2 regions of the Vibrio splendidus genome follow, and region 1 is predicted to be linked to the other one. Evidence: predicted binding sites of a transcription regulator. Region 1 holds the regulator's gene; the other holds the start of a gene.
What was found. The regulator MetJ, encoded in region 1, represses methionine synthesis genes. The targets are predictions, from matches to a motif close to TTAGACNTNTANANGTCTAA.

Region 1 (15,059 bases):
TAATCCACAGCCTAAGGCCGGAAGAAATAGGCTTGGCTCAACATGACCAGTGTGTAGGAAGTATGTGCCTGAAACGCCTAACAAACCGAAGAAGATAAATACCGATAAGTCGCCAAGGCCAATATAACCATAAGGTTTATTGCCCACTGTGTAAGCGATGGCAGCCATTATGGCTAATACGCCTAACGCGATGAAAGATAAGATGCTTTCAATCGAGGTTAAGGCATGAAAAATAAGAATCAGCCCAGCGAGCATGGTAAACACGATGTTGAGGATGATGGCTTGCTTCATGGTTTTCGCGGTCACCGCGCCGGATTGCATTGCGCGTGTTGGCCCCAGACGGTTTTCGTTGTCTGTGCCTTTTACTGCGTCACCATAGTCATTGGCTAGGTTCGATAAAATTTGTAATAAGGTGGCAGTTAAAAAAGCCAGTAGGGCTATTGATAGAGAAAACTGACCGCCGGCGAACGCTAAACTACTTCCTGTAAGAATAGAGACGAGTGCGAGAGGCAGAGTTTTTGGTCGTGCGGCATCAAGCCAAATCAGTAGAGATTGTTTCATCGTAGGTCTATTTCTTTGTAAGTCTTCGTTTCAAACTGTGATTTGAGTATACGCCCATTTTTCGGGTAATAAAAAGCCCACTCGAAAGTGGGCCTTGAATTCGCTTATTAGCTGCTATTTCTTTGAGATAGAGCAATAAGTTGGAGTTTTGTGTGCTACAGGATGAAGCGACTTAGGTCTTCGTCTTCTACGAGCTCGCCAAGCTTAGATATTACATAAGCTTCATCAATCAGCAATTTACTGCCTGCTCGGTCTGTTGCGTCAAATGAAATTTCATCCATTAGGCGCTCCATGACGGTGTGTAAACGACGCGCACCGATGTTTTCAGTGGTTTCGTTCACACGCCATGCTGCGTCTGCAATCTGGTTGATGCCATCTTCAGTGAACTCAATGCCGACATCTTCTGTTTTCATCAGGGCAATGTACTGCTCGGTCAGTGACGCCTTTGGTTCAGTAAGAATACGTTTGAAGTCATGTGCAGAAAGCGCTTCAAGTTCTACGCGGATTGGTAGACGACCTTGCAGTTCAGGGATCAGGTCAGATGGCTTAGCCACTTGGAAAGCACCTGATGTGATAAACAAGATGTGGTCAGTTTTAACCATGCCGTGCTTCGTTGATACTGTGCTGCCTTCGATTAGAGGCAGTAGGTCACGTTGAACACCTTCACGAGATACGTCTGGGCCTGAGCTGTCGCCACGCTTACAGATTTTGTCGATCTCATCGATGAATACGATGCCGTTGTTTTCAGCGTTGAAGATCGCGCTCTCTTTTAGCTCTTCTTGGTTCACAAGCTTCGCAGCTTCTTCTTCTGTCAGTGCTTTGAATGCGTCTTTGATTTTCATCTTACGCTTTTTCTTGGTGTCGCCAGCTAGGTTTTGGAACATGCCTTGCAGCTGGTTGGTCATCTCTTCCATACCAGGAGGTGACATGATTTCTACGCCCATTTGCGGTGCGGCCACATCGACTTCGATCTCTTTGTCGTCTAGCTTACCTTCGCGCAGTTTCTTGCGGAAAATCTGGCGAGTGTTTGAAGAGGTGGTGTCTTCAGTTGATTGCTCGTTCTGACCCCAAGCATCACGTGCTGGTGGTAGAAGGGCATCAAGAATGCGTTCTTCAGCTTGCTCTTCAGCGCGGTATTGTACTTTTTCCATCGCTTGTTGATGCGTCATCTTGATCGCAACGTCCGTTAGATCACGGATGATGGTCTCAACTTCTTTACCAACGTAGCCAACTTCGGTGAACTTAGTCGCTTCTACCTTGATGAACGGCGCATTAGCGAGTTTCGCTAGACGGCGAGCAATTTCAGTTTTACCCACACCCGTTGGGCCAATCATTAGGATGTTTTTTGGCGAAACTTCAACACGCAGGCTTTCTTCAAGCTGCATACGACGCCAGCGGTTACGTAGAGCGATAGCCACTGAACGCTTAGCGTTGTCTTGGCCGATAATGTGGCGATTGAGTTCGTGAACAATTTCGCGAGGAGTCATCTCAGACATGGTTTTTCCTTAATTCTTTAATCACTGTTGAATACAACGTTATTGATGGAAGCGGTCGTTACTCTGGCTTTGGCAGCTCAACGGTGCTTTCTAGTTCTTCAATAGTGTGGTGATGGTTGGTGAATACACAGATATCGCCAGCAATGTTCAGCGACTTTTCTGCGATTTCACGCGCATCTAAATCAGTATTTTCTAATAGTGCAGTCGCTGCTGCTTGAGCGAAGTTGCCGCCCGAACCGATCGCAATCAGGTCGTTCTCTGGTTGAACGACGTCGCCGTTACCAGTAATGATCAGCGAAGCGGTTTCATCCGCGACTGCTAGCAGTGCTTCTAATTTACGTAGAGCACGATCGCTACGCCAATCCTTCGCCAGCTCAACGGCAGCTTTGGTTAGGTGGCCTTGGTGCATTTGCAGCTTGCTTTCAAATTTTTCGAATAGCGTGAAAGCATCTGCCGTACCGCCAGCAAAACCAGCCAGTACTTTGTTGTTGTATAGGCGACGTACTTTACGGGCATTGCCCTTCATTACAGTATTGCCTAGAGATACTTGTCCATCACCCGCGATGACGACTTTATTATTACGACGTACAGATACAATGGTAGTCACGAGTAGGGCCTCTTAATATTTCTTATCTTTGGGTATAAAAAGTATATGAGGATGGTGCTCGGATAATTCAAGGAAGGGCGAGTGATGTCGCGCAACTTATCGGCGGAAGTTGTAAGGAAAACGGACTAAAGGGAGTAAATAAAAGAAAACCTCCACAATGGGAGGCTTTCGGAGTTTGGTTTTCGGCTTTTGCTAAGATTAAGACTGCGACTATCGCTAAATCTAATCGGTGTCTTTCCAAATAGCGCAAGGTTCGATTTTCGCCCGTTGCAGCTTATGACGATCGCGCTCGGCGTCACGCTTCAACTTGTATGGCCCTAAAACCACACGGTACCAGCTACTGCCGTCTTTTTTACGGATTTCACTCGAGATACCTTGGAACGCAATATCTAACTTGCGCGTTTCTGCCTGTGCTGACGTTTTGTAAGCGCCACACTGCATCACGTAAGGGATCTTAGAGATCTCTTGCTCTTTGGCTTTAACTTCAATCTCGCGGCTTGGCAGCGTTTCAACGTAGTCCCACTTCTCTTCAGGAGGCGGTGGAATCACTTTCGCTGGTTTTGGCTTAGGTTTTGGTTTGGTAGCCACAGGTGTTGGTGCTGGCGGCTCAGGATCATTACTCAATAAGTAAAGTCCATAACCAAAACCACCGGCAAGGAGGATCGCCAAAAGACCACTGCGCCAAGGTTTACGGCGAGGGGCTTGTTTCTTGGTCGGTTTTTTCGTGCCACGACCGCGCTTTACATAATCTCTATTAGCCACAAGACAATTCAATAGTTGCTGATTCTGTCCTCATGGTAATCCAGATTGCGCGAGGATAATAGTGCAGAAATGGAAGCGGCACATCAAAATGTGCCGCAGATTTATAAGGGTATTTCTGAGGGTTACATTCGAGGTGGTGCGGTGCTGCCTCTAACGACTAATTTAGCTTCAAGCAGACGCGAACCTGCTTGCACATCGTTGCCCTTCAATAGATCAAGCATCATCAACATCGCTTGGCGTCCAATCTCATAGCGAGGCTGAGAAATAGTGGTTAGCGGTGGATCGCAGTATTGAGCGAATTGGATGTCATCGAAGCCAACAATCGATAGGTCTTGAGGAACGCGTAAACCTAGCTTCTTCGTTTCTTGAATCGCACCAATCGCCATCGCATCGTTATGACAGAAGATCGCTGTAGGTTGTTCAGGAAGTGCTAGTAATTGACGAACCGCTTGCGCACCCGCTTCAAAGGTGAAATCGCCCACAGTGCTGTAAGCTGGGTTCATTGATACTCCAGCGCGGCGCAATGCTTGTTGGTAGCCTTGTTGACGGAACTTACACAGGGTTGCAGTCGTTGGTCCAGAGATCTGAGCGATGCGCTTATGACCTAACTGAGCGAGGTAATTCACGGCTTCAAATGCAGAGGTTAGGTTGTCGATGTGAACCGTTGGCAGTTCAAGCTCAGGTGCGAATTCACACGCCATAACCATTGGCGGTAAATTCTTTTGCTCAGGCTTACTGACATCAAACGGATGATCAGTGCCAAGCAGTAGCATACCGTCTGCTTGTTTTGTGAAGACCAAGTTAACAAATGAAGACTCACGCTTCTTTTGTTGACCACTGTCACCCAGTAGAACGAGGTAGTCATTCTCTACAGCGGCATCTTCGATACCACGAATGATTTCGGCGAAGTAAGGGTCACAGATATCAGGAACGATAGTGATGATGGTTTTTGATTCGTTGCGACGTAAATTTCTAGCTAATGTATTGGGTGAGTATCCAGCTTCAAGTACTGCTGTCTCAACTCGTTTACGAGTCGAAACCGAGACTTTTTCAGGGTTCATCAATGCACGTGATACCGTTGCCGTTGAGACGCCTGCTAGCTGGGCAACATCCTTCATTGTCGCCATAAATTAAACCCTCTTTTAAGTTCCTTTGTCGCCTAAGTATTTAAGGCGTGAATAATTAATACAATCGGATAGATATTATGAAAGTGTTGCTAACACTTTTTTTATTGCAATATTTTATTCGTTTCATCCGTGTAAAGTTACGGCTAGATTAACAAAAATCACATGACTAGTGTGAGGTTGCTCACGAGAAATATGAAATATTTGTGAACAAACTTATCATTAGTTTTAACCCAAGTAGGTTTAGCTCAAATCTTGCGGCTCAATATCGAGTGACCAACGGACTTTTTTCGCAGCAGGTAACATATTAATTGCCGGCTTCGCACTCATTAATAACTTCTGCATTAACGAACGAGTCTGAGTTTGTAGAATCAACTGCCAGCGTGATTTACCCGCTCGCTTGGCCAGTGGCGCTGGGGTGGGGCCTAGAACCATGCAATATTGGTCAAACAAGGGGTGCGATTCTAATGTATGACGAACTTGACGCAAGAACTCTTCCACCAAACGTGTGTCATTGGCTTCCGCTCTAAACAGAGTCATAAAGGTATAAGGTGGCAGCATCGCTTGTTTACGCTCGGCCAATGCGGTTTGGGCAAAGTGGTTATAGTCTTTGTGCAGCAACGCTTGTAACAAGCCATGTTCTGGATGGTGAGTTTGTAAGATAACCTCACCCGGCTTACTGGCACGGCCTGCTCGACCGGCGACTTGAGTAAACAGTTGAGCCAACCGTTCAGAGGCGCGGAAGTCACTACTATATAAAGAGGCGTCAACATCCAATAACGCCACAAGTGTCACGTCAGGAAAGTGGTGACCCTTAGCAAGCATCTGTGTGCCGATAAGAATTTGGTATTCACCTTTACGAATCGACTCGAGCGCGCTTTCTAAGCTGCCTTTGCGGCGGGTGCTGTCTCGGTCAATACGAATGGTTTTGTATTCAGGGAATAGCTGACCAAGTTGAGCCTCTAGCTGTTCGGTACCAACACCCACCGTCACTAAGTTCGCTGAACCACAACCTTGGCAATTGTGTACGATATGCTGCTGAGAACCACAGTGGTGGCAGCGCATTTCATTACTGTACTGGTGATAGGTGTAGTAGGCATCACAACGCTTACATTCTGCAGTCCAACCACAATCGTGACACATCAGTGCGGGAGAGAACCCACGACGGTTGAGAAACAACATCACTTGGTTGCCTGCTTTGAGGTGTCTTTGCATTTCAGCAATCAAAGAAGCAGACAAGCCACTTTCTAGATATTCACCTTTCACATCCAACACTTTATTGGTGGTCGGCAGCGCGACACCCGCACGTGAAGTAAGGGTGAGATAACTGTATTTACCGATCTGAGCGTTGTGCAGCGTTTCAAAGGCCGGAGTCGCCGAGCCTAACACAACCGGGATCTGCGCTTTATGAGCACGCATGATGGCTACATCACGAGCGTGGTAGCGTAGGCTATCTTGCTGCTTATAAGAGGCGTCGTGCTCTTCATCGACAATGATAATTCCCAGATCAGCGAAGGGGGTGAACAGAGCCGAGCGCGTACCAATCACAATGCCCGCTATTTTGTCTCGCGCTGATAACCAAGCATTCAGTCGTTCAGAATCGTTTAATCCAGAGTGAATCACCTCAACAGGCACATTAAAACGACGCTTAAAGCGATTAATCGTTTGTGGAGTGAGGCCTATTTCCGGTACCAAGACTAACGCTTGTTTACCTTGCTCGAGAATCGGCTTGATCATATTCAGGTAGACTTCGGTCTTACCTGAGCCGGTAACCCCCTCGAGCAAGAAGCAACTAAAATCGGTTTGGCTATTTACTGTCGCAATCGCGATCGCTTGTTCAGCATTGAGCTTCGGCTTGTCTTGTTCGTTTTCAAGTTCAACTGGCCATGGCTTGCGCTTCGGTTTTTTTTCTACCGACTCAATCCAACCTTTCTCTTCCAAAGTCTTAAGCACCGCGCTCCCGACTTCTTCATTAATGAATTCTTGATGAGGAACAGGGCCGTGCTCAAGCATGTGCATCACTTTGGCTTGCTTAACCGCACGACCAAAGCCTTGCATCAGTTGATCTCTGCCTGATGGGGTCAATTGCCACTCGACAAGCGTTGCGAAGTCGGCAGCTTTGCCTTTTCGTAAAGCGCTTGGTAGAGCATTAGCCAAGGTTTCACCCAGTGGATACTGATAGAACTGGCTGCACCATACCAAGAGTGAGTAGACCGATTCTGGCCAAACGGGTTGGTTGTCTAATAAGGCTTTAATGGGCTTGAGCTTGTCTAGATCGAATTCAGATTCGTTAACCAGAGCTGTAACAATACCAGTTAAGGTTTGTCGTCCAAAAGGCACAGAGACTCGTCCACCAATAATCGGGAATAGGTGGTTAGGAATCTTGTAATCGAACTGCTTGTCTAGTGGAACAGGCAGTGCCACGCGGGCAATCATTGGACGCATAAAGGGACAGCTTTATCTGAGTTGACGAGAGCGAACAGTCTAATGGATAAGGGCGTTAAATTCGAGGAGCAGTTTGGATGAGAGTATCGAGTTAACGCAGGAAGATAACGAGAGCCCGAAATCTCAGGCCGACAAAGGAAATAAAGAGGCTATTGGTGAAAAATGTATCAAATCAGTTGATCCTGCCTTATAGATTCATTACTATACTGCGCCTTAAAGGTATGGCTTTATCGCAGTTTAGTGATGCAGCGGTGTCTTTATTTTATTTTTTAACTACGTGTGGTGTACGGCTTAGAATCGTATAGCGACACGGCCTACTTGAGGTTATCCCATGAAAACTGGTATCCACCCAGAATACAAAGCAGTTTCTGCAACTTGTTCTTGCGGCAACACATTTGAGTTCAACTCAACGCTTGCAAAAGAATCTATCCACCTAGACGTATGTGACAAATGTCACCCATTCTACACTGGTAAGCAACGTATCGTAGATACTGGCGGCCGTGTTGATCGCTTCAACAAGCGTTTCGGTGCTCTTTCTAGCAAGAAGTAATTCTCGCTATTTAGACATAAAAAGGACACTTCGGTGTCCTTTTTTGTTGCCTGAAATTTAAGAAAACGCTGAATCTTATTCAGCCATCAACTTCTCGAAAACGACAGGCAACCCGCTTGAGTTTTGTTTCATAACTTACACCCCACACTCCATTCTCGAAATCCGCTCGAAAGTTCAACAAGCGACAGTAATTTCAACTGCTCACTGGTCTTATTAGTAGTGAAATCTCGTTTTTTAATGAGACAGAGGCTTTAACCACCTAGGAACTTTGAAGTACATCTATTAACATGAACAAGATCCCCCAAATAATAATATCCTAGGAACCTACACCTATGTCTGAAGACAGCCGCCAAGATCAATCCTCTCAAGCGTTATCGCCTCAAGAACAATTCCGTCAGCAAGCTCTTGATTACCATGAGTTCCCAATTCCAGGCAAAATTGCCGTAGAACTGACGAAGCCTGCAAACTCTGCAGAAGACCTAGCACTTGCATACAGCCCAGGCGTGGCTGAGCCTGTTCGCGAGATCGCACAGAACGTTGATAACGTTTATAAGTACACAGGTAAAGGCAACATGGTTGCAGTTATCTCTAACGGTACAGCGATTCTTGGCCTAGGTAACCTTGGCCCTATTGCTTCTAAACCTGTTATGGAAGGTAAAGCGCTACTGTTTAAGCGTTTTGCTGGTTTAGATTCTATCGATATTGAAGTAAAACACCGCACAATCGATGAGTTCATTGATACGGTTGCGAATATCGCAGATACATTCGGTGGTATTAACCTAGAAGACATCAAAGCACCTGACTGTTTTGAGATTGAGCGTCGCCTGATTGAGCGTTGTGATGTCCCTGTTTTCCACGATGACCAACACGGTACAGCGATTGTAACGGCTGCAGGTATGCTGAACGCGATTGAGCTTCAAGGTAAGAAGCTTGAAGAGTGTAAGATCGTTTGCTTGGGTGCTGGCGCAGCGGCGGTTGCTTGTATGGAACTGCTGATTAAGTGTGGCGCTCAGCGTGAGAAGATCTACATGCTTGACCGTAAAGGTGTAATCCACACTCGTCGTGAAGACTTGAATGAATACAAAGCGCTATTCGCAAATAACACGGACAAGCGCACGCTTGAAGATGTTATTGAAGGCGCTGACCTGTTCTTGGGCGTATCGGGTCCTAACCTGCTACCAGCTAAAGCACTCACGCTGATGGCTGATAAGCCTGTTGTGTTTGCATGTTCAAACCCAGATCCAGAGATCAAGCCAGAGCTTGCTCATGAAGTTCGTTCTGACCTTATCATGGGTACAGGCCGTAGCGATTACCCGAACCAAGTAAACAACGTACTTTGTTTCCCATTCATTTTCCGTGGTGCGCTTGATGTGCGTGCGAGCGAAATCAATGATGAGATGAAGCTGGCTGCGGTTAAAGCGATTCGTGAACTAGCGAAAGAAGAAGTTCCGGCTGAAGTACTCGCTGCTGCAGGTGAGACTGCACTGGAGTTTGGTAAAGGCTACATCATTCCTAAGCCAATGGATCCACGTCTACTTCCTCGCGTAGCAAAAGCGGTTGCAGTAGCGGCCGTTGAATCTGGCGTAGCTCGTATTGAGATGCCTGCTAACTATATGGCTTAATGCTTTAATAATTTAATAATTTAATAATTTAATAATTTAATAATTTAATAATTTAATAGCTCAATAGCTCAATAGCTTAAAAGCTGTTGCTCTATTGAGCGAAAAAGAATAATAAAAAACCGACTCATAGGAGTCGGTTTTTTTATGTCTATCATTCACAGAGCAGCTACCGATAACGTAGTGGGTGATGTGACAAATAAGGTTCAGTTATAGCGAATCAATATTGAAGGCAGTGACTGAGTTGTTTTTATTCTTCGTCAAACGCTTCGAATTCGATACCCATCTCTGTCATCAGCTTTTTCACTTCAGTCGGGATGTCGTCTGGACGGTCTTTACGGAGATCTTCATCCGTTGGCAGTGGTTGGCCTGTGTACGCATGTAGAAAGGCTTCGCACAGTAGCTCACTGTTTGTTGCATGGCGTAGGTTATTAATCTGGCGGCGAGTGCGCTCGTCAGTAAGAACCTTTAACACTTTTAGAGGGATAGAAACTGTAATTTTTTTTACTTGTTCGCTTTTCTTTCCATGCTCAGCATATGGGCTTATGTATTCACCATTCCAGTCGGCCATTGCGTACCTTCATCACTTTAGTTGTTAGAATAAATTAATAGTGGTGATTTTAGCGGGATTTACTGCCATAAGCAAAGACATATAGACGTCCAGAAGTGTTGACGTCTCACATTTATGAAAGTAAAGTGAATAACATATATCTAACACAGCCGCAGAATGCCGACAAGCCGCTGTGATTCTCAGACGCAAAACTTGTAAGGAAGCACCTATGAGCAGCCGGAAGCCAGCAACAATCGCAGTACGTACTGGTATCGAGTCAGACACGCAACACCATGCCGTTGTCCCACCTATTTATCTTTCGACTAACTATGGGTTTCCCGCTTTTGGTGAAGTGCCAAAGTACGATTACACCCGTTCTGGTAACCCAAATCGTGGTTTATTAGAAACGGCATTGTTTGAGCTTGAGTCTGGCAAAGGTGCAGTGGTGACTAACTGTGGCACTTCGGCACTTAACTTGTGGGTATCCGCTTTCTTAGGCGGTGATGATCTTATTATCGCACCACACGACTGCTACGGCGGCACTTACCGCCTGTTTAATACCCGCTCATTAAAAGGTGACTTTAAAGTTTTGTTCGTTGATCAATCGGATCAAGCAGCGTTGGATGCGGCGATCGCGCTCAAGCCAAAGTTGATCTTAATAGAAACGCCATCGAACCCGTTGGTTCGTGTGGTTGATATTGCAGAGACTTGCCGTAAAGCGAAAGAGGTTGGTGCTCTGGTTGCTGTCGATAACACATTTTTGACGCCTGTGTTCCAAAAGCCTTTAGAGTTGGGTGCTGATTTTGTTATCCACTCAACCACCAAATACATCAACGGACACTCAGATGTTATTGGTGGCGTTGTCGTGACGAAAACTGAAGAGCACGCTGAAGAGCTTGCATGGTGGGGCAACTGTATTGGTGCGACCGGCACACCATTTGATAGTTACATGACTCTACGTGGTATTCGTACGCTAGGTGCGCGTATGCGTGTTCACGAAGAGAGTTCACGTGAAATTCTGACGGCTCTGCAACAACAAGATCTGGTGGGCACTATTTACCACCCAAGCCTTCCTGAACACCCGGGTCACGAGATCGCGAAGAAACAGCAGTTGGGCTTTGGTTCCATGTTGAGCTTTGAGTTTGCGGGCTCTTTTGAAGCACTTAAATATTTTGTAGATAAGTTAGAGCTATTTTCTTTGGCTGAATCACTGGGTGGGGTTGAAAGCCTGATTTGTCACCCTGCGTCGATGACTCACCGTGCGATGGGCGAAGAAGCATTGGCAGAAGCGGGTGTTTCTCAACAATTACTGCGCCTTTCTGTTGGCCTTGAAGACGCGGAAGACCTAATCGACGATCTCAAGCAAGCGTTTGAAAAAACACAACGTTTTATTGCTGAAGGGGAGGCTTAATAATGGCAACCTTTCGCCAGCTACATAAATTTGGTGGCAGCAGTTTAGCGAACCCTGAATGTTACCAACGCGTGGTCAACATTCTTAGAGAATATTCATCAGCGACGGACTTGGTGGTGGTATCGGCCGCAGGCAAAACAACCAACCGCTTAATTGAGTTTGTTGAAGCGCTCGACAAAGATGGTCGTATTGCTCATGAATGCCTGCAAACTCTTCGTCAGTTTCAACTTGAACTGATTGAGGCTCTGCTTGAAGGTGAAGCTGCCTCGCAACTAACGGCAACCATTCAACAAGAATTCACCGCTTTGGGTGAGCTAACGGCTCCCTTGAGTGAAGCACAAAAAGCACAAGTACTGGGTCATGGTGAGGTTTGGTCTTCACGTTTGTTGGCGACGTTGTTGTGCCAGCATGACTTACAAGCGGTTGCTCAAGATGCGCGTGCCTTTTTACGTGCAGAAGCGGGTGCTCAACCTGAAGTTGACCGCGCACGCTCTTATCCTCTGATTAAAGAAGCCTTGGCGCAGCATGCACATTGCCGCGTAGTAATTACTGGCTTTATGGCTCAGAACTGCGAAGGCGAAACGGTACTGCTTGGTCGTAACGGTTCGGATTACTCAGCAACCGTGATTGGTGCTCTGGCTGAAGTTGAACGCGTGACAATCTGGAGTGATGTGGCGGGCGTATACAGCGCAGACCCTCGTTTGGTTTCGGATGCGTGTTTATTACCTCTGCTTCGCCTTGATGAAGCCAGTGAATTAGCTCGTCTTGCGGCTCCAGTGCTACACAGCCGAACGCTACAGCCTGTCGCTCAAAGTGCTATGGATCTCAGCTTGCGCTGCAGCTACCAGCCGGAGGCGGGCTCTACACAGATAGAGCGAGTACTGGCATCGGGGCGCGGTGCAAAAATTATTACCTCTTTGGATGAAGTTCTTATCGTGCAACTGACCTTTGGTCACGGCCATGATTTCGACCGTCTGGAGAGTGAAGTCCTTGAAGGGCTTAAGCGTGCTCAATTAGAGCCGCTTGCTTATGAATTAGAACCCGATCAACACTGCTTGCGCCTTGCTTACACGGAAGAGATCGCTGGTGGTGCATTAGAATATCTACAAGATCACGCGATTGAAGCTGAGATTAAACTGAAAGAAGGTTTTTCTCTGATTGCTGCAGTGGGGGCGGGTGTGACTAAGAACCCGAACCATTGCTACGGCTTCTACCAGCAGCTCAAGAGCTCGCCAGTGGAGTTTATCTCAGAAGCGAACTCAGGCTTAAGCTTGGTGGCTGTGATTCGTAAGAGTGAAACATCAAGCCTAGTGAAAGGCATTCACTCTCAACTGTTCCAAGCTCAGAAGCGTGTGGCGATTGCCTTGTGTGGTAAGGGCAACATTGGCTCAAGTTGGTTAAGCCTGTTTTCCGAGCAAAAAGCGGAACTTGAAAAGCGTCGTGGGATGAACTTTGAATTGGTTGCGGTGGTTGATAGCCAAACCTATTGGTTCGACGATCAAGGCATTGATGCGACTTCAGTTGGTAAACGTTTTGATGATGAAGCGATTGCCAACAATGGTAACGACTGGCTAGAGCGTTTAGGTTCTATTCAGGGTTACGATGAAGCGGTAATACTCGATGTAACTGCAAGCCCTGTGCTTGCTGCAAAATACCTACAAATTGCACAACAAGGTATCCACCTGATCTCGGCTAACAAGGTGGCAGGATCTGCATCGAGCGAGTATTACCATCAGGTACAAGATGCTTTCGCTAAGATCAGCCGCCACTGGCTGTACAACGCGACAGTGGGTGCTGGTTTACCTATCAACCACACTGTGCGAGACCTGCGTGAGAGCGGTGACGATATCATTGCGTTATCAGGCATCTTCTCTGGCACTTTATCTTGGTTGTTCCAACAGTTTGATGGCACGGTGCCGTTCAGCGAGTTAGTCGACTTAGCGTGGCAACAAGGCCTGACGGAACCGGATCCGCGTGCTGACCTTGATGGCTCAGATGTCATGCGTAAGCTGGTGATTCTGGCGCGTGAATCGGGTTTGGATATCGAACCTGAAAACGTCAAAGTGGAATCGCTCGTACCTGCAGAGCTACAAGAGCTATCAGTGGATGACTTCTTCGATAAAGCTTCTGTTCTAAGCGAAGAGTTGGCTGAGCGTTTGGAAAAAGCGCACTCTCAACAGAAAGTTCTACGTTACGTAGCGCGTTTGGAGAAGAACGGTAAGGCAACCGTAGGCGTTGAAGCACTGTCTAAAGAGCACGCTTTGGCGAACTTACTGCCCTGCGATAATATCTTTGCGATTGAGAGCAAATGGTACAAAGATAATCCATTGGTTATTCGCGGCCCAGGTGCAGGGCGTGAAGTCACTGCTGGTGCAATTCAATCTGACTTAAACAGAATGTCTAGCCTGTTTTGATTTTCAGATCGGTTGGTTTAGTGTCTAAATAGCATACTATTCACTAAGATAAATAAGGCTGAAAGCACGATGTGTTTGTCAGCCTTTTTTCTACATTATTTCTGCTTTGCGACCCATCTAACGACTTGAGTTTTACTCACGATCTACTTGAGAAAAATTCATAATGGATCTGTTGACATTAAATCGTATTCAATACATTCTACAGACATATAGACGTCTAAACGTCGTTTAAGGATTTGAGTTTTAGTGGTTGCTTTTGCCACAGGGAGAGTAAGATGGGATACACACACGCTAGTCATATCGACGCTTTAAATCAGAATATCGCTGAACTTTCTGACAACATCAATGTGTCATTTGAGTTTTTTCCACCAAGCAGTGAGAAGATGGAAGAGACCTTGTGGAACTCTGTTCACCGTCTTAAAACACTTCAACCAAAATTTGTATCGGTAACTTACGGTGCAAACTCGGGTGAACGTGACCGTACCCACTCAATCATTAAAGAAATTAAGAACCAAACGGGCCTAGTGGCAGCACCACACCTCACATGTATTGATGCGAGCCGCGAAGAGTTGATTCAAATTGCCGACGACTACTGGGCAAATGGTATTGAAAGTATTGTTGCGTTGCGTGGTGACATCCCAGCAGGCGGCGGTGCGCCAGAGATGTACGCATCTGATCTAGTCGAGCTACTTAAATCTCGCCACGATTTTGATATCTCAGTAGCGGCATTCCCTGAGGTTCACCCTGAAGCAAAAAGCGCTCAATCTGACCTAATTAACCTAAAGCGTAAAGTGGATGCCGGTGCTAACCGTGCCATCACTCAGTTCTTCTTCGATGTAGAAAGCTACCTACGTTTTCGTGACCGTTGTGTGGCGGCTGGTGTTGATGTTGAGATTGTTCCAGGCATCTTACCTGTTTCTAACTTCAAACAAGCGTCTCGTTTCGCTGCGATGAATAACGTAAAAGTACCGGGCTGGATGGCGAAGCAATTCGAAGGCTTGGATGATGATCCAACGACTCGCCAGTTAGTCGGTGCGAGCCAAGCGATCGATATGGTTCGTACGCTGAGCCGTGAAGGTGTGAAAGACTTCCACTTCTACACGCTAAACCGTGCAGAAATGACCTACGCACTTTGCCATACTCTAGGTGTTCGCCCACAAGTTGCTGCGCTGTAATTAAGCTTCAGCCTTGTTAAAGCGCTATTTGCTGTAAATCTCAAATCCGATAGATACAAAAAAGGCTTGGACTCTAAGAGTTCAAGCCTTTTGCTTTTCTAGCGTCTAACTTAACTTAAGCAAGAGCACCAAGTTCAAGCAGTACTTCGTCCGCCCAAACAATCCATGCTTCACGGATAAGTAGGTTACGACGAAGCGTTAAACGCTCTAGGCGTGCTTGCTTGTCTAGTGTAGATGGCGTTGCGTAGTAAGCCGCTTCGATTTCTTTGTAGTGAGAGACCAGTTTGCGAGACTCTTCAACTAGCTCAGCAAGTTGTACACGGTAAGCGTCAGCAGGTTGTACAG
Region 2 (15,059 bases), 1.1 Mb from region 1:
TCAAACCCTTTTAACATATCATCGCGGCTATCTAACGCAGTCAACATCAAAATAGGTGTCGCGTTGCCTTGGTCTCGCAGTTTATTACAAACCGTGAGGCCGTCCATTCTTGGCAACATCAGATCCAATATGATGATATCAAATGAGTTTTCCAACGCGAGTTGCAGGCCGAGTTCGCCGTTGTCCGCATAATCGAGTTCCATGTCAATACACTCAAAATAATCAAACAAGACACCTGCGATTTCACGGTTATCTTCGACTAATAGAACTCGTTTCATTTTGATTCTCATACAGAAATAGACGGTAACATTATCCTGAGTGAGCGTGAAAAATATGTCAATAACATAACTTTCACTTATGGGAGGGTAGATTGGATTCAGATTAAAAAATAGAAGAACGTATTATGTCTGAACTTCATATAAGCCGCCCTAAGATATCTACATCGCAGATCAACCCTGCGGTTTCTCTGTCTATCATTGTGCCTTTTTACGATGAACAAGAGGTATTGGAAGAGTTTCACTCTCGCCTTACCAAGGTGCTTGATAGCTTACCCATCAAGAGTGAAATCGTTTATGTCGATGACGGTAGCAAAGACAGCAGCTTGGAGTTGGTGAGTTCATTCACTTCAATCAATAGCTCAATTTCTGTTATCGGTTTAAGCCGTAATTTTGGCAAAGAATCAGCGATGAGCGCAGGCCTTGAGCACTGTCGTGGACAAGCGGTGATTTTGCTAGACGCTGACTTACAAGATCCACCTGAGTTGATTCCGCAAATGATTGCCAAGTGGCGCGAAGGTTATGACGTCGTCAATATGCAGCGTAGCCAGCGCGACGGTGAAACATGGTTTAAGAAGTTTTCAGCAGCGAGCTTTTACAAAGTAATGAACGTGGCGGCGAAGATTGATGTTCCTGAGAATGTGGGTGATTTCCGACTGTTAAGCCGAGAAGTTGTCGACCATATCAATCAGCTTCCAGAACGTAACCGCTACATGAAAGGCATTTTTTCATGGCCGGGCTTCCGACAAGCGACGCTCCAATTTAAGCGTGATGCTCGTTTCTGTGGTGAGACTAAGTGGAACTACCTTAAATTAATCGGTTTGGCGATGGATGGGATTACCTCGTTCTCTATCCGACCTCTGCGTATTGCGACGGCCGTTGGTGGTTTAGTGGCGCTTACTGCTTTTGTGTATGGCGTCTTCATCGTATTCAAAACCATTATGTTTGGTGAGCCTATCACGGGTTACCCGTCAATGATGGTCGTGCAACTTGCCCTTGGCGGTATTCAACTCCTGAGTATTGGTTTAATGGGTGAGTACATAGGTCGTATTTTCATTGAAACCAAGAATCGTCCTTTGTATCTGATCCAATCGGTGGTCGATACACCTGCATTAAAAACACATTTCAAATTAGAGGAGTCAGCATGAGCCTGAACAGAACGCACCTATGGTATTTGTTGGCTTTTGCACTGGCTTTAAGACTCCTATCTTTGGCGACTTATCCGTTAATGGATACTACGGAGGCGCGCTATGGAGAAATGGCTCGCTTGATGGTGGAAACCGGCAATTGGTTAACACCTCAGTTTGATTACGGCATTCCTTTTTGGGGCAAGCCACCGTTGTTCACATGGATGAGTGCTGCTGGTATTGAGCTGTTTGGTTTGAATGAGTTTGCTGTTCGTGCACCTCACTGGTTAGCGGGAGTAGCGACAATTTTGTTAACCGCTTACATGGCGAAGCGAACTGGGCAAAGTGCGTTGGTTGCCGCGGTAGTGTTGGCGACATGCGGTATTTTCTCTATTGCCGCGGGCGCTGTGATGACAGACATAGCATTAACCTTATCGATGACCATTGCCATGTTAGGCTTCTACTTGTGTTGGCTAGGAGGAGAAGGTTGGAAAGGTGAAGGCAGTGTGAAGACTAATCGATCTTGGGGTTATGTTGGTTTCATTGGCTTAGCACTAGGCTTGCTTGCAAAAGGGCCAGTAGCGATTGTGATCATGGGTATCGCAGTTTTTCCTTGGTTAGTATTACAACATGGCTTCTTTGGCGCTTTCAAAGTGCTTTGGCAACGCTTTCCATTGTTGTCTGGCTTGGGTGTGATGCTAGCGATTGCTTTGCCTTGGTACATCATGGCTGAAATGGCAACACCGGGCTTTATTGATTATTTTATTGTTGGCGAGCACTTTAAGCGTTTTGTTGTGAGTGGCTGGGAGGGCGATTTATACGGTTCTGCCCATGACCAAGCAAGAGGCATGATCTGGCTGTTTTGGCTTCAAGCGGCTGCGCCGTGGTCGATTGTATTACCTATATTGGCATTTGCTCGACGTAAGAAAATTGCAGAAATTAATATTGAAAATCGCGGCTTGTTTTCATTTCTTGTCTGTTGGTTGATTTCACCTCTGATTCTTTTCACTATGGCGGGCAATATTCTCCCAGCTTACGTCCTACCAGGTATTCCAGCCCTTGGCTTGTTGATTGCTATACTCGTAGTGGAAAAAGATAAGAAGTGGTTCTCGAGCGTGGCTTTGGTTCTACCTGTGTTGCTAATGATCGCGATGGTCTACCTGAATCTCGGAAAGGCGAACGAGAAAAGTGACCGTATTATTTTCGAACAGATTACGGATTCTGCGCCAAGCTTTTACGTGGGTAAACGACCATTCTCTGGGCAATTTTACAGTCATGGTCAAGCGAAAAGACTTCTCGATATCGAGCAGATAGATGGCATTGATAAGTTCTATCTGATTGGTAAAAGATCTGAAGTGGAAACCAAGATTAAAGAGAACGCATTAACGTGTATTCTAGAGCCAACGGTGAAAATAAAGCGTGCTTTATTCAGCTGTCATAGCTCAAGCATCAAGCCAAATCTATCGTTGAGTCATATTCAAAGTGGCAGCGATGTTCAGCGTTAACTCGGGGTTACGAATGTTCAACAACAAGCTTCAAACGCACAGTCAGAGGTTACAGTCCCACCACAAGGTGGTTCGATTTGCTGTGGTTGGTGTTGGTGGGTTTGCTGTTGATTGCTTAGTGTTTGCGTTACTGCATTATGCCGTTGGGCTGCCTTTGATGAGTGCAAGGATAGGATCTTTCATTGCAGCCGCAACGACAACGTGGTTTGGTAATCGAGTGCTAACTTTTGACTTCAAAGGGCAAGGTAGTTGGTCAGAGAAGTTGATTCAGTGGCAAAAGTTCATGTTTTCCGCATCGATATCGGCGATACCTAATTTGCTGTGCTTTAAGCTGATGACTGAATTGCTTCCTGCATTTACTGGGGCTGTATTTATTGCCATGGCCGTTGGTATCTTGGTGGGCATGGTCACTAACTATTTGTTTAGTCAGTATTGGGTCTTCACCCGTTAAGCTCCCTTACAATCAATTAGCCAAGTAAAACCTTCAGTTAGTCATCGGTAACAGACACAAAAAAGCGCAGCTAAATAGCTGCGCTTTGTATTTTTACGATAGTGAAGTAAATCGGCTCGCGATATTAACGCTGTGTTGCGCGCTGGCGATTCTTTCCGTTACTTGCTGGTTTACCACCTTGACCATTGCCCGCTTTGTTGCGGTTTGGCTTGCCATTTCCGCCGCCATTGCCTTGAGATTGCTGACTAGCAGGGGCTTTTTTGATGAAGCCAGTCGCTGGTTTATTACCATTACCGTTCTGCTTCCCGTTGCCCTGATTGCCGTTGCTTTGGCTACCTGTTGGCTTCTTACCACCCGGTTTAGGCTTATTGCCACCAGGCTTAGAATGGTTACGTGGGCTTTCGCCGCCAAGACCCGGTTGAGCTTTACTGTGCTTAGTTGCAAAACGTTGCGAGCCGTGACGACCAGACTTACGACGCTGTGCCGGTGTCTGAGCCTCAAAGTCTTCTTCAGGCACTAAGCAGTTCGCTTTGTCACCAATTAGGTGCTTTTTGCCCATGCTGATCAGTGCTTCACGGATGATCTTCCAGTTTTCAGGATCGTGATAACGAAGCAATGCTTTATGCAGACGACGTTGACGATCGCCTTTAGGCACTGGAACATCTTCACGTTTTTTGTATTTCACGCGCTTCAGAGGGTTAGTCTCTGAGTAGTACATCGACGTCGCATTACACATTGGCGATGGGTAGAAGTTCTGTACTTGGTCACACTCGTAGTTGTGCTTTTTCAGCCACAACGCAAGGTTAAGCATGTCTTCATCTTCCGTGCCCGGGTGAGCAGAGATGAAGTAAGGAATTAGATACTGTTTCTTGCCCGCTTCAGCGCTGTACTTCTCGAACATCTCTTTGAAACGATCGTAAGTGCCCATGCCCGGTTTCATCATCAGATCCAGAGGGCCTTTTTCAGTGTGCTCTGGAGCAATCTTCAAGTAACCACCAACGTGGTGAGTCACAAGCTCACGTACGTATTCTGGAGACTCAATCGCAAGGTCATAACGAACGCCTGATGCGATCATTACTTTCTTGATGCCCGGAACCTTTCTCGCTGAGCGGTAAAGATCAATGGTGTGCTGGTGGTCTGTGTTCAGTTTTTCACAGATTTTAGGGAACACACATGATGGGCGACGACAGTTAATTTCAGCTTTAGGATCAGAACAACCTAGACGATACATGTTCGCCGTTGGGCCACCCAAGTCAGAAATGGTACCGGTAAAGCCAGGGACTTTATCTTTAATGTCTTCGATTTCATCCAAGATCGATTCTTTCGAACGGTTCTGGATGATACGACCTTCGTGCTCTGTGATTGAACAGAAAGAACAACCACCAAAACAACCACGCATGATGTTAACCGAGGTCTTGATCATGTCGTATGCAGGAATTTTCGCTTTGCCATACATAGGGTGAGGAACACGCTTGTAAGCAAGGCCAAACACGTAATCCATCTCTTCAGTTGCAAGAGGAATTGGCGCTTGGTTTACCCATAGCTCGCGGTCACCGTGGCGTTGAATAAGAGCACGACCTGAATACGGGTTAGTCTCTAGGTGCAGAATACGGCTAGCATGAGCGTAAAGAATACGGTCGTTATTGAGCTTTTCGAAACCAGGGATACGAACCGCGGTTGTTTTTGCATCGTGACGAGAAGGACGAATAGTAATTGGCTGCGCCTTTACTTCTTCTTTTTCATCTTTCTTGGTATCACATTGTGTTTCTACTTCGTACGGGTTAACCGGAACGTAGGCTTTGTTCGGTTTTTCGATACGAGAAGAATCGATAATTTTGTAACCTTCAGGCGCTGCAGGCAGGTTGATAGCAGTACCGCGGATATTGGTCAGCGTAGACATGTCTTCGCCATCGGCAATGCGGTGTGCCACTTCAACCAGTGCACGCTCAGCGTTACCGAAAAGAAGAATGTCTGCTTTTGCATCAAACAATACAGAGCGACGAACTTTATCAGACCAGTAGTCGTAGTGCGCAACGCGACGTAAGCTTGCTTCAATACCACCAAGAACGATTGGCGTGCCTTTGTAGGCTTCACGACAACGTTGAGAATAAATCAGAGTTGCACGGTCAGGACGCTTGCCACCTTCATTGTTTGGTGTGTAAGCATCGTCGTGACGAAGTTTGCGATCAGAGGTGTAGCGGTTGATCATGGAATCCATGTTACCCGCTGTGATGCCGAAGAATAGGTTAGGTCGACCCAGTTCCATAAAGGCATCTTTACTGTCCCACTTTGGTTGGGCAATGATGCCCACGCGGAAACCTTGAGCTTCAAGCAAGCGGCCAATGATAGCCATACCAAAGCTCGGGTGATCGACATAAGCGTCACCAGTTACAATAATAATGTCACAGCTATCCCATCCAAGAGCATCCATCTCCTTTCTACTGGTAGGCAAAAAGGGTGCTGTTCCGTAGCACTCGGCCCAGTATTTTTTGTGTTCATGAATAGGAGTGATATCGCTGTACATATTTCAACCTCTGATTTTTGAGGCGGGAATTATAGCGGCATGAGCCTAGACTAGCCAGTAGAACATGCCCCTGTTAGTTCTGATGTCTTTCGCCATTTTGCAGATAATGCTGACAAAAGAACCATACAACAGCATAGTTGAAGCCTTGAATAACGTCGCTAATTTGTGATTTTGATTAGTGTTCGCAGCAGTTTTTGATATTATTCGCGAAAATAAGTCTGAAGAAGTAGATCCACAATGGTCGAATCATTATTAGTACAATTTGCTCCGATGCTATTAGGAGCCCAACTGATCTTAACCCTCATCTTGGTAAAAGGGGATATTTGCCCGGGACAACGTGGCCGTATTCACAAGATGTTACCTGCGATTGGCGTGCTTTGGCTTGCTGTTGCTTCATTAAGAATTGAAGCGTTTCTTGTCGTGTTCGCGATCTTTTATTTCTATTCTCAAGTTCAAACCAAGAAGACACGTGATTCTGGTCCTATTTGGGTGATGTACCTTGCGTGTGGTTTGGCGCTTTCATACGTTGCTATTCAAGCGACTGAGCAAGCAACCACCGTCGGTATTATTACTACTTTACTGCTAATAGCACTGTTGGGGGCTGCATTTGGTCATTTACTGCTGACGATTGCGAGAACACGCTTACAAGCATTTCACCGTGTTCTGCCTGTTGTGGGCGTATTAACCGGCATGCTGGTGGTTTTGGCGACGGTCGTAAATGTTTATTCTCTGTCTGAAGCTCAATTAGAGCCAATGATTTCAACCCTACTGTTTAGCTTTGCTTTGCTAATCTCAGCTATCGTAGTGTGGTGTTGGCATCTATTGTTCGTTAAAACCCCTGAAAAGCTTCAGCTGACTATTTCATTGTTGATGTTATTGGTGGCGGCCGTTGGTTTAACGCCAGTTTGGGCGATGTAGGCGGTTACTGATCTCACACGCCTTTCGGTGTTGAATCGAAAAAGTGTGATCTGTTTTTTAGCGTGGTGTTGGTAAGCGTTCTAAACTTAAATCTAGTCGGTGTGTTCGTTAGGAGTACGGGATGGATTTAAGCAACGTCAAAGGTTTCGATAGCATTATTTTGCTGGGAATCGTGAATGAAAAACTTCGCTTAGAATGCGATAGCTTTGAAGAGCTGATCAGTATGTATGAAATGGATATAGAAAGTGTTGTAGGTAAGCTTGATATGCTTGGCTATCAATACGATCCATTAACTAACCAGTTTAAGTCTTATCCAAGATAAGCAGCAAACTGGCGCATGTTCTGTCGTTTGTGAGTCAGCTATCGATTGTGAGCCAGTTATCGTGAATGAACAAGTACCGCCATCGTCGGTACTAAAGCTAAAAGAAGAAAGTCACAGATAATCTGTGACTTTTTTGTTTCTGGCGCATGCCTATCAGGTTCAACGCAGGCATAAACTAACCCAACAACGAGTCTCTTAAACGACCTCAATGCCATCTAGGTGACTCTTACTTTGCTGTCTTGCCGTGCTAAAGAAAGCTTGTAGGTAACGTTTGTCTTTTTCTGAGTTTCTTACCGCTGCGAACAACCTTCTTGAAAGCCCTTTGCCTAATGGTTTGCTGGCAATGAGTCCTTGCCTTGAAAATTCACTGATTGCCCAGTTTGGTAATGCTGCGACACCTAAGCCTGCTGATACCATTTGTACCAACATTAATGTGTTGTCTGCCTGTTTCCATTTCTTTGGTTCAACGCCTGCAGGTTGCAAAAAGTGTTTTACTACGTCGAGACGCTGCTTTTGAACCGGATAAGAGAGCATCGTAATATCACTAAGATCTTGCGGTTCAATACTCGGCTTTTCGGCCAAAGGAGAGTTGATCGCGGTGATCAAGCGCATCTCGAAATCAAAAAGCGGTTCGTAATGGACTTCCGAACGCGGTTGAATATCAGAGGTGATCACCAAATCGAGTTCTCCAGCCATCAATGCCGGTAGAGGCTCAAACCCGAACCCTGACGAGAAATCTAGCGTCACGCTTGGCCAAGCAACTTGGTATTCCTTCAAAGCGGGCATTAGCCATTGGAAGCATGAGTGACACTCGATCGCCATGTGCAATCGACCATTCACATCCTCTTTTAGGCTCGCCAACTCATTCTCTGCTTTAGCAATCTTTGGCTGTATCTCATCCGCGAGCTTAAGCAAGATCTCACCCTCAGAGGTGAATTTCACTGGCCTAGTTTTTCGTAGGAAAAGCTGACCGCCAATACGCGCTTCAAGGTCTTTTAATTGATGAGAAAGCGCCGACTGAGTCAGGTGAAGAGAGGTCGCAGTTGCTGTTAACGATCCGCTGTCTCTCAAGGTGGTCAATGTTCGAAGGTGTTTAAGCTCTATCATGAGTATTCCTCATATTCCCTAAGCCAATTCAATATTTCTTAATAATCACCCTACGGTGTTTTTGATCTTTTGTAAACGTCTAGATGTCCAGATGGATTTAAGCTGTTCATCTTTGGATGATTCAAGATGAATATTATTAATAAACAAGATGAATATTTGGACGTTGTCCATAGATCGGATTAGGGCGATAGTTTAGCCATCCAGACGCCTTTGTGGGAAAGTGAAATCATCAAAGGCAGTCTGACCGGAAATTAAAATTATCGAATAAGGAACAGACTCATGACAACAACAACGCATATTCTTGGCTACCCACGTATCGGCGAAAAAAGAGAACTCAAATTCACGCTCGAGAAATACTGGCGCGGTGAAATCGATCAATCTGAGCTCAAGCAACTCGGCAGCGAATTAAGAAATCGTAACTGGAATGTACAAGCTGACGCGAATCTAAGCTTTGCAACTGCGGGTGACTTCGCATGGTACGATCATGTTCTAACAACGACTCTACTTCTAGGTCATGTGCCAAAACGTCATGCTGGTGGATCAGAAGATGAAAAAGTCTTCCCAGATCTGGATACCTTGTTCCGTGTAGGTCGCGGTCAGTCTCAAGTTCAGTCTACTTGCTGCGGTGGTACGCATACGTCTAATGATGGCACTAAAGACAGTTCGGCTGCTTCCGACATGACGAAATGGTTCAACACCAATTACCACTACATTGTTCCTGAATTCAGCAAAGACGATTCGTTTGAGGTGAGCTGGCCACAACTGTTCGATGAAGTGAATGAAGCGATAAAAGCAGGACACAAAGTTAAGCCTGTACTTCTCGGCCCACTGTCATATCTGTACTTAGGCAAAGAAGTGGAAGAGGGCTTTGACCGCTTAACCTTGCTTCCACGTTTGCTTACTGCTTACCAAGCGATTTTGGCAAAACTCGCCAAGTTGGGCGTTGAGTGGGTGCAAATCGATGAGCCCATTCTATCTCTGGAACTTGAGACTAAGTGGGCTGATTCATTCAAGTTGGCTTATCAAGTGATTCAAGGCGATGTAAAACTGCTGCTTACCACTTACTTTGATTCGGTGACTGACACGTTAGATAAAATCGTAGAACTTCCCGTCAACGGTTTACACATCGACTTGGCTGCAGCACCGCAGCAACTTAATGAAGTGGTAAGCAAGTTACCGGAAGATTGGGTGCTTTCTGCAGGGGCGATTAACGGTCGCAATGTATGGCGTGCTGATTTGGCCACGCAGCTAGAGCTGCTACAGCCAGTGAAAGAGAAGTTAGGAGACAAACTGTGGGTGGCAAGTTCAAGTTCACTGCTGCACAGCCCGGTGGATTTGGAGTTAGAAGACTCGCTCAGCGAAGAAGTGAAGAGTTGGTTTGCCTTCGCGAAACAGAAAGTCACGGAGGTGAGCTTATTGGGGGCCGCGTTAGATGGCGATCATAATGCCATTTTAGCGTGTGAGACGTACAGCCAACCTATCGTTGCTCGTAAGAGCGCGACTCATGTAAACAAACCTCAGGTACAAGCTCGCCTCAATACCATCACTAAAGCGTTAGCTGAGCGAAGTGCACCTTATGCTGAACGAGCGGCGCATCAGTCTGAAGTTCTCGGCTTACCGTTGTTACCAACAACAACGATTGGCTCTTTCCCACAAACCGGTGAGATTCGCGTTCAACGTAGCGCCTACCGCACTGGTCAATTGAGTGAAGCGGAATACACCACCGCACTAAAAGGTCACATCGCGGATGCGGTCAAACGTCAAGAAGCACTTGATTTGGATGTGCTTGTGCATGGTGAAGCCGAGCGTAATGACATGGTGGAATACTTTGCAGAAAACCTAGCCGGCTTCCAAACCACCAAGTTTGGTTGGGTACAAAGCTATGGCTCTCGCTGCGTGAAGCCAGCGATTGTGGTCGCGGATATCGAGCGTGAAAAACCAATGACGGTAGAATGGTCGACCTATGCTCAATCTCTGACTTCAAAGCAGATGAAAGGCATGCTGACAGGACCCGTCACTATTCTATGTTGGACATTCCCACGTGAAGACATCTCACGCAAAGAAATCACCAATCAACTGGCGTTTGCTCTGCGAGATGAAGTGTCTGATTTACAAGACGCAGGCATTAACATTATTCAAATTGATGAGCCTGCTATTCGCGAAGGTTTACCACTGAAAAAGCGCGACCACGCAGAATACCTAGAGTGGGCGGTCGATGCCTTTAAGATCTCAGCGGCGAGTGCTAAACCAGAAACTCAGATCCATACCCATATGTGTTACAGCGAGTTCAACGAGATCATTGATTCAGTAGCCGCGCTAGATGCCGATGTGATTACCATTGAGACTTCTCGCTCGAACATGGAGCTACTGAAAGCGTTTGAAGAGTTTAACTACCCGAATGCGATTGGACCGGGTGTTTATGACATTCACTCGCCAAACATTCCTTCAGAGGAGTGGATTGTGGATTTACTTAAGAAAGCGGCAGAAAGAATCCCAGCAGAACGTTTGTGGGCGAACCCAGATTGTGGATTGAAGACGCGTAACTGGGCAGAAACAGAAGCCGCACTGACAAACCTTGTGTCGGCGACTAAGACACTGCGTAAAGAGTGGGAATCAGCTGAGGCATAATTCAGTCTAAGATTTTGATTGATCCGTTAATCCACGATGAACCACAACAAAGGCCTCGCATTTGCGAGGCCTTCTGGTTTTATACTTGTTCGAATCTCGAGCTAGAAACTAGCTGCTACTTTGACACGTATCTTTACTGATCAGCTTCTCAACGATCAGTTGTCCGCGAGTGTTGCGAATCTTGATGTTGTAAGCCAAACCCATATCGAGGTTTGCTCTGACTTCAGAGTTAGTGCAGTAGCTATTCACACTCATGTCTACAACTTGGTTCAAAGGCTTAGCACCTTTAGCGTCTTGGTTGTAGATCATCATGATCTCGATAACGGTGTTTTTTGCCAATACACGCATAACTGAAAGTGGGCCATACTCAATCGGCAGGCCAGCAGATAAAACGCCAGCACGGTGTTGTGCCATCATTTCAAGCTGTCTTTGTTGGTCTTGCTCACTTGAAGCACAGCCTGTAAGCAGAGCTAAAGCCAGTGAGCCAATAATCCATTTTTTCACGTTAAAATACTTTCTTGAATGGTTTTACGATGACATTTTGGTAGACACCAGCATCAATGTACGGGTCTGCGTCAGCCCATGCTTGTGCGTCTTCTAAAGAATTGAACTCAGCAATTACAGTAGAACCTGTGAAACCCGCTTCACCAGGGTTATCTGAATCGATAGCTGGCATTGGGCCTGCTGTTAGAAGTCGACCTTCATCGTGAAGTGTTTGTAGGCGTTCTAGATGTTGTGGGCGAACACTTAGGCGTTTTTCTAATGAGTTTTCGACGTCTTGAGAAAAAATCACGTACCACATGTTGAGATATCCTTATGTTACTTCACTGAATTAGAGCGATTAAATTATTTATCTGGCTAATTTACGCGAACTAATGGGTATTGGAAGAGCTAATGATAAGAAATTGTGAAATGGTGCGGCAGAGTGAGAAGGTCTTTAGCATTTTTAATCGAAATGACTAAAGACCTTTTAGAGAGATAAGGTCGTCGAAGGACTATTTGTTGATTGGGCGAGGTTTACCGCTTTCGTCTACAGCAACGTAGTTGAATGTCGCGCCACATACCTTGTAACGATCGCCGATGCCGTGATCAAGTACCGGCTTAACCCATACCTCTAGGTCGATATTCATCGAGCTGCGGCCAATCTTGGTGCAGTCGCCATAAACACAGACTACATCGCCAACCGATACTGGCTGTTTGAATTCGATGCTTGATACTGACACGGTGACTATTTTTCCGTTTGAGATCTCTTTAGCCAATATTCCGCCAGCCAGATCCAGTTGAGACATTATCCAACCACCGAAAATCTGGCCTGCTGCATTGGTATCAGAAGGCATCGCCAAGGTGCGAAGAAGTAAAGAACCAATCGGGTTCAAAGTTGATTGAATAGTCATTGTTGTACTCTTAATGGTATTGATTGTTTTAAATTAAAATAGATGTGTTTGCGGGACTCGCGGTGGTCGTTTTTAACGCATTCACCGAACACAAACAACCAGTGGCCAATGATCACGAGTATCATTGGCCACTGTTAAATCGCATATTGATAATAATTGTATCAAAAAGGGGATGCGGACTCATCCCTAAGGGTTATTTCTCGTCGGTATTTTTATCTGAGAGCTCTTGTTGCTTATCGTTTTCTGGAGCTTGCTCTTTTGACTGAAGCTGGTCTTTTGGTAAATGCTTATAGATATAAACACCCGTTAGCAAGGTAAATGCAAAAGTAGCGATCAGTAAGCCAAATACTTTAAAGTTGACCCACACATCCAATGGTAGGTTGAAAGCAACGTAAACATTGAGGATCGCACACAATGTGAAGAACAGAGTCCAAGCCCAGTTGATCTTGCCCCATACCGCTTCAGGAAGAGAGATCTCTTTACCTAGCATGCCTTTAATCGCTGATTTGCCCATTAGGTGACTGACAGTCAGGCCGATCGCAAACAGCGCATAAACGATGGTTACTTTCCATTTTATGAAGTTGTCATCATGCAAAAAGATGGTCATGCCGCCAAATACGGCAACCATCAAGAATGTGATGATCTGCATTTTCTCTACTTTCTTGTAGATAATATACGTCAAAACGATTTGTACTGCGGAAGCAACAATCAATGCGCCTGTAGCGGTGTAGATGTCGTACATCTTATACAGCGCAAAGAATATAATGAGAGGAATGAAATCAAGGATTTGCTTCATGTGGCACTGAGTATCCAGTTAGTTGAGTTGCAGACAGTCTAACCAAAATTGCCTCGATGCTAAATAGCCCGAGACAATTGGCTGCAAAACTAATGGTGTGGAACTCCTGTTACCGCATGGACGATGTTTGGTAGCGAGGGATCAATTTCTTGATGTCTTCAAGATAGCCCTCACTCTTCAAACTGTCTAAGGTGTTTTCAAGCTCTTGCTCACTCATCGCAAAACACGTCGATTTACCTGTCGTTAGGTCAAGGTACTCGTGGTACTCACGCTCAGTGAAGTGGCCAATTCTATCGATTAATAAGGTTTTAATTCCATGGTGAATTAAGCCGTAGTATGTATGTCTTTGTAAGGTCATAGCCTATCCTCCGTGACAAGCTGCAGTTATATCTTTGCAACCTGCTGTATATTGGTTGGGTTATCTATGACAAAGCAATTCGAATGCCATTTTGTCCGTTGGAATAGAGTTTCTGAGATAAAAAGTTGAATTAATTTTCTTTTCAACTAGTTAAAGGAATGTACGTTCTATTCTCTAAAAACCAATACGTAGTTTGCGCAAAATAGTTTTATTTTGAGAATGGTAAAATTCTCATTATGACGAACGACTGAAGCTTTAATGTTTCTCAATTGGCAATTTGATAGCCGCTAACCTCTAACCGACTAGCCAATCGACTAAAGTTGACAGGGAAGGGTTTTGGCGGTTTTTAGGCTGCAGCAAGAAGTAACCATTTCCAGAAAAGACACTGCCTTCACTCACTTTCACCAACCTGCCCAAATCAATATCTTGCTTAGCCAGCGTGATATCGCCTATGGCGATGCCAAACCCTTGAATGGCTGCGTTCATCGCTTGATCAAGTGTCGCGAATTGTTGGTTGTTCTTACTTGAAAGGTCATGACTTCCTATGTGCTCTAACCAAAGTCGCCAATCACTCTGCTCATTGTTGGCGTGTAGCCAAGTGTATTGAGCGAGCTTGTGTGGCTTGATGATAGTAGAAGCGCTACTTACAAGATGGCCCTGCGTAATGCTTTGCGCCTGGCAGACCGGAGCCAGCTGCTCGTTGAACAATAACTGGCTCACAATCGATTGTTGGTTTGGCTTCTTTCCATAGGTGATTACGGCGTCAAACGGGTCAAAGCTTGGTTCAAAAACGTGCTTGATGGTCGACGTGAGCTCGACATCAATTTCAGGGTAGGCTTGCTGAAAAGACATCAACTTGGGTAGCAGCCAAGAGGTAATACAGCTGGGGGCGTTGAGCTTGATCTTAGAGGGAGAACTTGCCACTTGATTGAGAGCCGATTGCAGTTGATGAATCGTTCCTTGTATCAGCGGAACCAGTTCTTCTCCTTTCGGCGTTAAAGACAATCCTCGAGCATGTCGATAGAAGAGATCACAGCCAAGACTTTCTTCAAACGACAATACCTGACGACTCACTGCACCTTGCGTAACATTGAGCTCATGTGCCGCGCGCGTAAAGTTGAGATGCCTTGCCGTCGACAAGAACGCGAGCAAGGTTTTAGTTGAAGGAAGTGTGCGATTCATATCTTTACCTATGATTTTTTATCATGGCTATTATGTGATTATTTCGATTCATTTATCAATAGTGTTCTGTTTGAATGTAAATACTTAATCATCATTTGTGATTCAATATGTGTATAAGTCACATTTTTTGAATATGAAGGCAGTGGTGAAGACATTGTGATTTTGTGAAAGGGATAGCTTCTTGACATCTTTTATTGATAGTTTAGTACCTCAGGCTGTAAAAAAATTAATACCTTACCAATCGGCAAGAAGAATTGGTGGTGATGGACGAGTCTGGCTAAACGCCAATGAATTGGAAAGCTCGCTGTTTCCAGGAGAAGCAAGCCACAATAGATACCCAGATTTTTTACCGCAAGATATTGCTAAGGCTTATCAAGCGTATTGCGGAACTGATGCTGCAACGGTTGCCGTTCGTGGTGCAGATGAAGCGATTGATTTGCTGATCAGAACATTCTGTAAGCCAGCGAGTGAC

Region 2: the regulator MetJ is predicted to act here: its motif matches at 8,301-8,320, upstream of metE (5-methyltetrahydropteroyltriglutamate--homocysteine S-methyltransferase).

Annotation. Positions count from the first base shown of each region.
Region 1 covers NZ_AP025508.1:3,584,516-3,599,574, reverse strand. Annotated here, with positions in the region: gene OCU90_RS16180 (1,4-dihydroxy-2-naphthoate polyprenyltransferase) at 1-561, opposite strand, end outside; gene hslU (HslU--HslV peptidase ATPase subunit) at 717-2,057, opposite strand; gene hslV (ATP-dependent protease subunit HslV) at 2,116-2,664, opposite strand; gene ftsN (cell division protein FtsN) at 2,887-3,426, opposite strand; gene cytR (DNA-binding transcriptional regulator CytR) at 3,549-4,553, opposite strand; gene priA (primosomal protein N') at 4,794-6,995, opposite strand; gene rpmE (50S ribosomal protein L31) at 7,327-7,545, shown strand; gene OCU90_RS16145 (malic enzyme-like NAD(P)-binding protein) at 7,878-9,167, shown strand; gene metJ (met regulon transcriptional regulator MetJ) at 9,415-9,735, opposite strand; gene OCU90_RS16135 (O-succinylhomoserine (thiol)-lyase) at 9,944-11,125, shown strand; gene OCU90_RS16130 (bifunctional aspartate kinase/homoserine dehydrogenase II) at 11,128-13,539, shown strand; gene metF (methylenetetrahydrofolate reductase) at 13,815-14,714, shown strand; gene OCU90_RS16120 (PadR family transcriptional regulator) at 14,830-15,059, opposite strand, start outside.
Region 2 covers NZ_AP025508.1:2,499,730-2,514,788, reverse strand. Annotated here, with positions in the region: gene OCU90_RS11225 (response regulator transcription factor) at 1-278, opposite strand, end outside; gene OCU90_RS11220 (glycosyltransferase family 2 protein) at 404-1,423, shown strand; gene OCU90_RS11215 (ArnT family glycosyltransferase) at 1,420-2,907, shown strand; gene OCU90_RS11210 (GtrA family protein) at 2,894-3,358, shown strand; gene OCU90_RS11205 (YgiQ family radical SAM protein) at 3,483-5,789, opposite strand; gene OCU90_RS11200 (hypothetical protein) at 6,120-6,800, shown strand; gene OCU90_RS11195 (DUF4250 domain-containing protein) at 6,922-7,122, shown strand; gene OCU90_RS11190 (LysR substrate-binding domain-containing protein) at 7,318-8,229, opposite strand; gene metE (5-methyltetrahydropteroyltriglutamate--homocysteine S-methyltransferase) at 8,509-10,857, shown strand; gene OCU90_RS11180 (GspS/AspS pilotin family protein) at 10,966-11,361, opposite strand; gene OCU90_RS11175 (YciI family protein) at 11,363-11,659, opposite strand; gene yciA (acyl-CoA thioester hydrolase YciA) at 11,853-12,251, opposite strand; gene OCU90_RS11165 (septation protein A) at 12,445-13,047, opposite strand; gene OCU90_RS11160 (hypothetical protein) at 13,157-13,405, opposite strand; gene OCU90_RS11155 (LysR substrate-binding domain-containing protein) at 13,700-14,587, opposite strand; gene hisC (histidinol-phosphate transaminase) at 14,769-15,059, shown strand, end outside.